Linked DNA regions of Anaerocolumna sp. AGMB13020. The protein of the gene in region 2 interacts with the protein of the main gene of each other region in a pairwise test. Links are inferred from orthologs where the notes say so. Each region holds a gene or a part of one and is shown on either strand. Other genes may lie near its edges.

What was found. Proteins that work in one complex are often made in the same cells at the same time.
Region 1: the proteins of ftsZ (region 2) and R2R35_RS10490 interact in binary tests that used the Escherichia coli proteins (3 or more experiments, as listed by UniProt). The link is inferred for Anaerocolumna sp. AGMB13020 from one-to-one orthologs.

The regions. Positions count from the first base shown.
Region 1 is NZ_CP136910.1:2,610,780-2,616,248, forward strand. Bases 1,566-4,426 are described here. They hold R2R35_RS10490 (rod shape-determining protein), read right to left. Parts: upstream 3,561-4,426; coding sequence 2,571-3,560; downstream 1,566-2,570. Other genes in these bases: R2R35_RS10485 (flagellar hook-basal body protein), read right to left, coding at 1,586-2,359; R2R35_RS10495 (glycerol dehydrogenase), read right to left, coding at 4,399-4,426. Outside these bases: SF1B family DNA helicase RecD2, read right to left, coding at 1-147; R2R35_RS10475 (rod-binding protein), read right to left, coding at 402-737; R2R35_RS10480 (flagellar hook-basal body protein), read right to left, coding at 749-1,564; more of R2R35_RS10495, read right to left, coding at 4,427-5,469. UniProt on the Escherichia coli protein: Forms membrane-associated dynamic filaments that are essential for cell shape determination. Acts by regulating cell wall synthesis and cell elongation, and thus cell shape.
Region 2 is NZ_CP136910.1:5,340,782-5,346,203, reverse strand. Bases 23-2,836 are described here. They hold ftsZ (cell division protein FtsZ), read right to left. Parts: upstream 2,120-2,836; coding sequence 926-2,119; downstream 23-925. Other genes in these bases: R2R35_RS22415 (cell division protein FtsQ/DivIB), read right to left, coding at 2,273-2,836; R2R35_RS22425 (sigma-E processing peptidase SpoIIGA), read right to left, coding at 23-624. Also shown: more of R2R35_RS22425, read right to left, coding at 1-22; more of R2R35_RS22415, read right to left, coding at 2,837-3,019; murA (UDP-N-acetylglucosamine 1-carboxyvinyltransferase), read right to left, coding at 3,076-4,332; R2R35_RS22405 (FtsW/RodA/SpoVE family cell cycle protein), read right to left, coding at 4,414-5,422. UniProt on the Escherichia coli protein: Essential cell division protein that forms a contractile ring structure (Z ring) at the future cell division site. The regulation of the ring assembly controls the timing and the location of cell division.

The sequences.
Region 1 (5,469 bases), 2.7 Mb from region 2 along the record:
GTGTATAAATTCCCCTTCATTGATAAAAGTAAAAGTTCCCACACAGGTAATTTCTTCTTTTTCTTTTGTAAGGGTTAATACTGTATAGCCATTTTCAGCATTACGGAATACGATTCGATCTACATACCCTTCTAATTCTTCAGCCAATAATATTTCACCTGCCTTTAGACTTCAACTATTTTATAACAGATTTATTCTGACACTCCTATATACCACATCTGCTTTTAAAGTGGTACTGCTGCAATCCATGCATACCTCATTCCTGTTTGCAATTCTGCTAAATAGAAAGTGTGAAATGTTTTTAAACTTATAAATAACGCCTAGAAAACAACTATACCCCATTTCATAACAGAAATGCAATACAGAAATTCTCTAGGCGCAAGAAAAATCATATTTATTCATTATATATTACGTTTCATGGATTCATACAGCATCTGGGCAATTCCCATGCCGCCAGTCTCTACAAGGTCATCAGCGTATTTTTCATATAGCATATCACCAAAGTAGGAAACATATTCCCCCTGGTCTTCTTCTGACCCAACACTTTTCTTCATTTCCTTAAACATCTGTTCAACCAGATAGGATTCAAAGTCTTTACATACTGACATTAATTCATCATCAGTAGCCTTGCTGAGATCCTGGGTCAGCGTTTCTTGTAATTTCGTAGTACTCTGCTTTGCCTGTGTTTGAGCAAGAGCTGATTCTACGGAGTAATTATTAGCGATTCCTATACTCATTTGTAGCCTCCTTATCTGCGAAGACTATTCGCTTGCTGAAGCATTTCATCTGCTGCATTAATGGCCTTGGAATTCATCTCATAAGCTCGTTGGGCTACAATAAGATCTACCATCTCATTTGCTGCCTGTACATTAGAGTTCTCCAAATATCCTCTTTTCACAGTGCTCCTTTTTAACGTTGCATCCTGCCCTTCAACTCTGGCTGTTCCAGAAGCTGCTGTTTCTAACATTATACTGTTGGAAGTCTTCTCAAGACCGGTCGGATTATTAAACTGAGCAATTCCTATCTGCTTACCTGTAGTTACCAGATTACCGGATGCATCGGGATAAAGAAAATTTCCATATTCATCAACCTCGAGCAAAGAAGCATCGATGGTGCTGTCAAACACCAGAGGTTGTCCTGCTGTATCAAGTACGGGATACCCTTCTGTGGTTGCAAGGGTTATACCATCACTTCCTACTGAAAGGCCAAATGTACCGCTTCTGGTGTATCCAATACTACCATCGGCTGTCTGTACCATAAAGAAACCATTACCCTGTATAGCAAAGTCATAATCTCCTTCAGTCTGCTTCAAAGATCCCTGGGTATACTGGGAGACGATAGCAGAATTTTTAACTCCCAGACCTGTCTGTGCTCCCACAGGCTTTGCTTCGCCTGTACTGTCTGTTGATTTATTCTGAATTGTCTGATATAACAATGATTTAAATTGAGCAGTTTCCTTCTTAAATCCGGTGGTGTTAATATTAGCCAGATTATTTGATATGGTATCAACATTTGTCTGCTGAGAGATCATACCCGAAGCTGCTGTCCACAGTGAACGCATCATAGAAGTTTATCCTTTCTCGTATTATACCTTACCTACGGAGCTTACGGCCTGCTCAAGAGAACCGTCAATGGTCTGTATCACTTTTTGATTTGCTTCATAAGCTCTTGTTATGGCAATCATGTTGGACATTTCTCTTACAACATTAACATTAGACTGCTCTGTATATCCCTGCTGAATGGTTGCCGTACTGTCTAACTGTGTTGCACCGTCAAGAGCCAGATAAAAGCTGTCTCCCTGTTTCTTCAGATAATTATAATCTGTAAAATCTGTAAGCTTTATCTTATCAATAAATACACCATCTGCATAGATATTACCGCTCTCATCCGCCCTTACTTCTGCAGCATCGGAAGGTATCGTAATTTCTCCGCCTTCTCCCATCAGTGTATTTCCGCTCACGTCCATGAGCTTACCATCCTGATTCACTGTAAAAGAACCATCTCTAGTATATTTAACTGTCTGATTTCCTGCACTGTCAGTGGTGGTTACATTAAAGAAACCGGAGCCTTGAATAGCAAAGTCATAGGTATTGCCTGTGCTTCGCAGGGACCCCTGGTTATAATCTGTATACACCTCACCGATTCTAACACCCAGACTCATTGAACCAATCTTTTTATTAGAATAATTTTCAGAAACATCTTTTATTTTGTAGGTTAAAAGATTTTTAAAAGATTGGTTTGTTACACCATCTTTCTTATAACCTACTGTAGAAGCATTGGCCAGATTATTTGTTATGACATCAAGGCGCTTCTGTTCATTTACCATGCCGGTCCAGGATGTGAATAATCCCTTTACCATTCTAACCCCTTCCTGCAATATTCACGCTGTGAAACAATAAGATGAATACCGCACTAATCAGTAGTTGAAGTTCTATTTGTACAATCCTCAAGTCTCCTTGGGATATTACAGTAATTTCTAGTTTAATGCAATCTGTGTAATACCTCAATCCGGCATTGTTCCTATGCACTGCATACCGATGTATATATTATCGGCCATTCACTTCAAATACTTAATCCCTGGAGCCACTTAAATATTCAATATATTTTCCGGTACCAATGGCTACAGCAGTCATGGGATCTTCCGCTGTCATGGTATTGATACCTGTCTTATTCTCAATTAACTCTTCCAGTCCGTATAAAAGGCATCCACCACCGGTAAGTACAATTCCTCTGTCTGCAATATCTGCTGCAAGTTCCGGGGGAGTCTTCTCCAGCACGCTGTGTACCGCTTCAACTATCTGGGAGGTGGTTTCCTTTAACGCTTCTTCTGTTTCATCAGAGGATACCGTTATTGTCTTCGGAAGGCCTGTTACCAGATTACGTCCTCTGACATCCATCGTAACAACCTCTGGTCTCTTAAAGGCTGAACCGATTTTGATCTTTATCTCTTCTGCAGTTCTCTCACCGATTAAAAGATTATGTTTTTTACGCATATATCGAACAATTGCTTCATCAAAATCATCACCGGCAATCTTAATAGAAGTACTTACAACTGTACCTCCTAATGATATAACTGCAATATCTGTTGTTCCGCCTCCGATATCTACGATCATATTACCGCAAGGTCTGTATATCTCGATTCCAGCACCGATAGCTGCTGCAATGGGTTCTTCTATTATCTTGACATCTCTGGCACCTGCCTGATAGGTTGCATCCTCAACTGCCTTCTTCTCAACCTCTGTTACACCACTTGGTACACATACACTGATGATGGGCTTACGGAAACGATGTTTGCCCACAGCTTTCTGTATAAAATATTTTAGCATTTTCTCAGTTACTGTATAATCGGAAATAACGCCCTGTCTTAAGGGACGTACCGCTACGATATTACCAGGCGTTCTTCCAAGCATTAATCTTGCTTCTTCACCTATGGCTCTGATTTTATTTGTATCTCTGTCAAAGGCAACTACAGAGGGCTCTTTCAGCACAACCCCTTTTCCCTTTAAATAAACCAGTACACTTGCTGTTCCTAAATCAATCCCTATGTCACTACCTAACATATCTAATCTCCTTTCAGATTCTCAAGGTTATTCTTTGGCTGCTGCCAAACCTCAGACCGCCGCCGGTTCTGCATCTATCTTATACTGTCAATTTACTTTGTTAAAAACAAAAAATGCTTGTATCCAATTTATGATAAGCACGATTAAAACTGCTGAATTATTCTTTGTTATTTCTATTATTGCCGACTTTTCAGGAAGCTATCAAAATACTGATATACACTTGACATTTCGATTTTTTCCATAAACCTGTCAATTAAACACACTCTTTTTTATTATATACATATTTATAGTTTTTTTCAAAGGAAATTTTAGAAATATTGGAATATTAATATTTTCTTAAAGAAATATGCTGTTTTACCTGATTTATAAGCACATTTCTACAGTCACCTGCAAAAACACCTTAAGAAAACGCTATTTGAATCCTTCGACTGCAAGACAATTAAGTGCGCTGTTTCCAGTGTTATGGCAGGATGAAACTGTTTTTAAGATAATCAGGATATAATAAGAATTCAAAGCAAGAGAAGGGAGAATTAAATTGGATACTATCAAACTATTTACGAGAAAAGCAGAAGAAAACAATAGAAAGGAGCGGTTGCATTTTTGATTCCTGTTGCTGCAAAAAAATTTCTTGACTTTCCCATACACCGGATTCAAACACCTTCCCAATCTGCACTGTTTTCGCACATAAATTCTTTGCTTCCAGCACACGAAATGGTCAGTGTCTTTCATCAGTTCCTCACAGGAAAGCCAAAAGGTTTTCTTACAACATTACATTATTCTGCAACAGCTCCTAAATCTATTATTCATGAAATAAATAATACTACTAATAATTAATATCTTATCTGAAATATTCCTGTCCTAATAAATCCGCTGCCAGAAGTGCATCGTAGAGCTGATCGGCAGTTACATCTCCCGCCATATTATGTATGGTCTCACCTGGTATACAGGCTTTTTCAGCCGCTATCCTTACTCTTGTCACTTCTGTTACCCCTAACTCCTTAAGGGTAACCGGCAATCCAACCTTATGACAGAAGTCCATTACTTCCCTGATTTCCTCTAAGGGAGCACTCTCTAACAGAAGCTGCGTTATAGTTCCATAGGCCACTACAGAGCCATGCATTGTTTCTTCACATTCAGGAAGGGCAGTAAAACCGTTGTATACGGAGTGTGCTGTTGCCAGTCCACCATTATCAGCTCCAACACCACTTAGATAAGTATTCGCTTCAATAATTGCTTCCAGGGCAGGTGTTACCAAATGATTTTCACAAGCAAGCTTTGCCTGGTACCCATTTTTTAAAAGAGTCTTATAACACAATTCACACAAAGCCATTGCGGAAAGGGCAATACCTCCATTTTCAAGACTGGGGGAATCTGTTCTGACACATGCTCTGGCCTCAAAATAAGTTCCTAAGGCATCTCCCATACCAGCAATCAGGAATTTGACCGGTGCATTGGCAATAATCTCACTGTCCACAATTACAGCTTCCGGATTCCTAGGGTAGAAAAGATAACTGTCAAAAGCTCCATCATCCTTATAGATAACAGATAACCCCGTGCATGGTGCATCTGTGGCTACAACGGTGGGTACGATTACAACCGGAAGTTTTTCATAATGGGCAGTGGCTTTGGCAGTATCAATCGCCGATCCACCGCCAATACCAACCACTACCTGGATCTGTTTAGCCTGAACAATTTCTCTCATCCTGTTAATTTCACCAACAGAACTTATACCTTTGAATATTTCAAAATGAAGCTCACAATTACTTCCTTCAAAACTTTTCTTTATTTTATCAGAACAGTTCTTATAACCGCTGTTACTGCAGACAAATAAATAAGAGGTTCCTAACTCCTTTGTTTCCTGATAAAAATGCAACAGTGCACCTTTTCCCTGTAAGTATTTTAATGGTGC
Region 2 (5,422 bases):
TAAGGGTTCAATCACCGTATATTCCGCTACAATTACCGGTTTCCCGAAATACGGGTCTTTTAAGCAATTTCCGGTATCCATAAATCCTACAGCTTTGACAGTTCTTTCATTAAAACAAAGTTCTGTCTTATAATAATCTGTTTCCTTATACCGAAGCCGTTTTAAAAGGCTGATAAAAACAATCAAACCGATAGTCCCTGCCAAAACTGCCAAATAAAAATTCTGATATCCCTGCTTTGAAAGCAATCTCCCCTGCATCAGTTCTCTGAAATAATATCCAAAACCAGTATAATAATACAGGCTGTTCAATAATCCTCCCAGAAAAAAGGTGGTTATGTAAAGGAGCCCTACTGCTTTTAAAAATTCCTTTCGATTCCTTTTGCCATAGGATATCTTAACCAACAGGCAGCTTAACAAAATGTAAGCAGCTAAAAATTGAATGAAATGATTCAAATACGGAATTACCGCAAACACACAAGCTCCCAAAGCTCCTGCTGCAGCTCCCAGGCAGCACCTTAAGGATGAGCCTGTATACCTTAGTATTTTTTTTACTACTGTTAACAGAATAAAATCCATGATGAAATTTATGATGAAAATAACATCAACATAAACGTCTAAATACAAAGCCACCCCCTCATTTCATTTATAATAAATCCTATTATAGCTGTTAAAGCCCGTTTAATTTGTCAAATACTGGAATAGTTGAACCTGTTTTCATTTACTCTCACTTACAATATCCCCTCCATTTCAACGACATAATATATAATCCTGTTACAATATTTATACTTTTGTAAATATATGTTAATTCCACAAAGCTTCTGGGGAAATGAAGGACAATGCGCCTGAATTTTCAATTGCATTAAAAATAGCCTGTATCCGATTTCTCGAATACAGGCTATTTTACGCTGTTATTTCCTTAAGTTATTTATTTATGGTTTTTGTTTTTCTGTAAGAACTCTGGTATTTTAATACTTCCCACCTCATTGGCCTCTCTGCCTGGATAATGAGAAGTGGTTCCAGAATAAGGAGAAGTGGGTGTAGATTGTGTAGCCGCCACCTGAGACTGTGCTTTTTCAAATGGAGACTGCTGATTATTAAACTTATACTCAGGTCTGGCCACTGGTTGTTTCAGGAAACTGGGACCTTTTGCTTCCCCTTTGTTGCCTGCCTCTCCGTCAAGTCCTGTAGCTATTACAGTAATGGTAACATAGTCTGTAGTAGCATCATCATACATGGCGCCAAAGATAATATTGGCATTTTCACCAGCAAGCTCCTGTACCATAGTTGCTGCCTCGTTTACTTCGATCAAACTGATATCACCGGAAATATTGATTATAACATGGGAAGCTCCTGATATGGTAGTCTCAAGAAGAGGACTGGTAATAGCCTGATTAACAGCACTAATACATTTATCATCTCCTTTGCCAATACCAATACCGATATGAGCAACACCTTTGTCTTTCATGACAGTCTGAACATCGGCGAAATCCAGATTAATAAGGCCAGGTACATTAATCAGATCCGTGATACCCTGAACACCTTGCTGAAGGACCTCATCGGCCTTTTTAAGCGCATCAGGTATGGTAGTTCGTCTGTCAACAATTTCCATTAATTTATCATTAGGAATCACTATCAATGTGTCCACATGTTCTTTTAACCGCTCAATGCCGCCAAGAGCATTATTCATTCGCGCTTTTGCTTCAAATTTAAAGGGTTTCGTTACGATGCCTACTGTAAGGATTCCCATATCCTTTGCTAACTGTGCAACTACTGGTGCTGCTCCCGTACCGGTTCCACCGCCCATACCGCAGGTTACAAACACCATATCGGAACCTTTGATTATCTCTAGCAGTTCTTCCTTGCTCTCTTCTGCCGCCTGTGCTCCAATTTCCGGCTGAGCTCCTGCACCAAGACCTTTCGTAAGTTTCTCACCAATTTGTACACATTGAGGAGCCTTACAATTCTTTAAATGCTGCTTGTCCGTATTGATACAAACAAATTCAACACCTTTGATATTCTGCTCAACCATTCTATTTACAGCATTATTTCCTGCTCCGCCTACTCCGACAACTAGTATTTTTGCAGTAGATTCTGTTTCACTCGTTCTTATTTCAAGCAAGGTACTTCCTCCTTCACTATACACCTAAAATTATATTAATTATATACGATTCCATTTTCTTATTCAACATTGAGCTTCTAGTAATATAAGACTGGTTATTCTAATAAATATCATATCTTTTATCCACTAAATAATCAACCTTTTTTTAACGTTTTATTTGACAGGCTTCGCAACAATTTTTTCCTGACCTTCCATATAATTCTTCAGGTCTATGGAAAGAATCTTACCGTTTTTCTGAGGTACCGTCGGTAATAGTCCCTTCAGATTTGCAATCTGTTCATCATAGGAATCTCTTTTTCCCAAAAGCACTATACTTTGTTTGTTTTTTAATGTTACCTCATAGTCCTCGTTAAACTGAATCGTATTGATATCCAGTTCAAATTTCTGGATTAATTGAGTGATCTTAAGTATGACCGGGAAAAGCTCCGGGTTCTCTGTCTCTATCTTATCGTGCAGTATAAAACTGTTAAAATTCAGCCCTGTTATAAATGGTACTCCCTCAAGTTTTTCCTGAGAAGTTTCCACGACTATACCATCTTTATCAAAATACATATAACTTCCCATATACTGAATACAGCCGATTACTGATTTTTCATAGACATGCAGTTTAATGGTATGCCTGTCCACCATCGTTGCTGTAATCTTTTCAACAAAGGGAATTGATTCTTTTTTGCCATACATCAGTCTCAGGTAAAAAAGTATGGTATTGCTATCGCTTTTACTTGTCAGTAATTCCTGCTTTAACTCATCATCACTGTAATGGGTGCTGCCGATTATCGTAACCGACCTCAGATTACAGGTCATATAAAGCAGGATTACCGCAAGAAAAACAAGAAGGCCAAACAGCAACAGTTTCCCCGAAGGGCTTATTATCGTTTTGCTGTTTTTATCCTGTCGCATTCTCAAAGCACCTTATCCTTCCTGGCAATTATTCACTCCTTAAACGTTCTCATCAGTTACTCATTTTTATATTCAATCTGTGCCCCCAAAGCCCTTAAGTCTCTGCATATATCCTCATATCCCCTCTGGATATGATATGGATTGTTAACAATTGTTTTACCCTCTGCCATTAAACCGGCTATCACAAGTGCTGCTCCCCCCCTTAACTCACCTGCGGATACTTCAGAAGCTTTTAAAGCAGGAACACCTGTTATATGCGCCACTCTGTCCTGTAAACATATCTGCGCACCAAATCTGGCTTGTTCCGGTACATTCTGATATCTGCCTTCAAATATTTCTTCCACTATTTTGCTGTTTCCGGATGCTTTCATAAGCACCGACATGATCTGTGACTGCATATCCGTAGGAAATCCCGGATATGGTTCTGTTATAATCTCTGGCACTGCCCTTACTGTTCCATCGGAATGAAGAGAGATGGAATCCTCCTTGCATTTTATACGGCTTCCCATCCGTTTTAAGGTCTGAATAACTACGTAAAGACTACCGCAGCCTATCCCTCTTAATACAACATCTCCTCCCGCACCGGCAGCTGCTGCCAGGTAAGTACCTGCTACAATTCGATCAGATGGTGCTGTATATTCCGTCTGATGCAGGGCTGCAACTCCCTCAATTTCAATTCTTCCGGTACCCGAACCATATATCCTGGCACCTGCTGAAATCAAGAATTTGCATAATTCAAGAATTTCCGGCTCTCTTGCCGCATTAAAGATTCTGGTCTTTCCACTGCCTAAAACTGCCGCGAGAATAACATTTTCTGTTGCTCCCACACTGGGTGAGGGAAAATATATATCCGCTCCCTTAATCCCAGAAGTCAAGCATTTAATCAGCCCGTCCTCTTCTTCCAGAACAACATTCATCTGTTTAAAAGCCTCCAAATGAAAATTGATAGGTCTTGCACCAATGGTACAGCCACCCGGATAAGATATGACAGCGCTGTGGGTTCTTCCTAAAAGAGCTCCCATTAATATAATGGAAGAGCGCATCTTCTTGACAAGATCCGTTGGGACGATATCTGTTGATAAACCTCTTGCATCAACTATGATAGAGGAGCCTTCCCAGGTAACGGTACATCCGATATCAATGAGAATCTCTATCATATGCTCCACATCCAGAATTCTCGGACAATGATTCAGCTTTGTAACACCGTTTATTAATAATGTAGCTGCTAAAATTGGTAATACGGTATTTTTAGAACCTTGTATGTTAACTTCACCACTTAGCTGTTTACCACCAACAATTTCAATATATGCCATGGTACACCTCAAACCTAATATAGTATTACTATATGTAATTTAATTATATTTGTGCTTGCAGCCAAATGGGGAAGCAAATACCTATTTTTCATACTTAATCTGATTGGATACACTTAACACAATTCCCATTTCCGTCAGCAACACAAGAAGTGATGTTCCTCCGTATGATATAAAGGGTAATGGTATTCCGGTAGAAGGAATTGTATTGGTAACTACCGCTATGTTAATGAGGACCTGTGCTGCTATATGTGTTAATACACCGGTGGCTATTAACCCTCCAAAAAGATCCGGTGCATTTACCGCAATAATAAATAGTCTCCAGATAACCAGGACAAAAAGCAGAATTACTGCAATTGCTCCAAAGAGTCCCAGTTCTTCACAAATAACCGCAAATATCATATCGTTATGAGATTCCGGAATAAAACCAAGCTTTTGCATACTCTCTCCCAGGCCTTTACCGAAGATCCGGCCCGAGGCAATGGCATAGAGCCCCTGAAGTATCTGGTACCCTTTCTCGTGAGTCTCAACATTCAACCAGACTGTAATTCTTTCACTTCGATAACTAACAAAAAAGATGAATATGGCACCAATGGCAGCCATTAAACCGCCAGAAACAATAAAGTAAAGTTTCTTCCTGCTGGCAACAAAACATATCGCCACCATAATAAGGCCCATTACAAGAGCAGTACTGAAATTCTGAGACAATACAAGTCCTATGAGAGGCACAACATATGCCGCTATTCGCAAAAAGCCCGTAAACTTATCCAGCCGTTTCGGTGAAAGACAGACAATATAAGCTGTAAACAGGATTATGGCAACTTTGGAAAGCTCAGAAGGCTGAAAGGTTCCAAGGGGCCCTAAGGAAAGCCACCTTTTTGAACCGTTTATCTCTTTGGCAAATAATAAAACACAAATTTGCAGAATGATACATAAAAAGTACAATGCTACAACCGGCCTTAGCTTTATCACCGGAAATTTTATTTTGTATATTCGATAATCAATCTTTGAAACAATCAGCATTACAACGATTCCAAGAATTGCAAAGGCACCTTGTTTTTCCAGATAGTACGCTGGATTTAAATATTTCCTG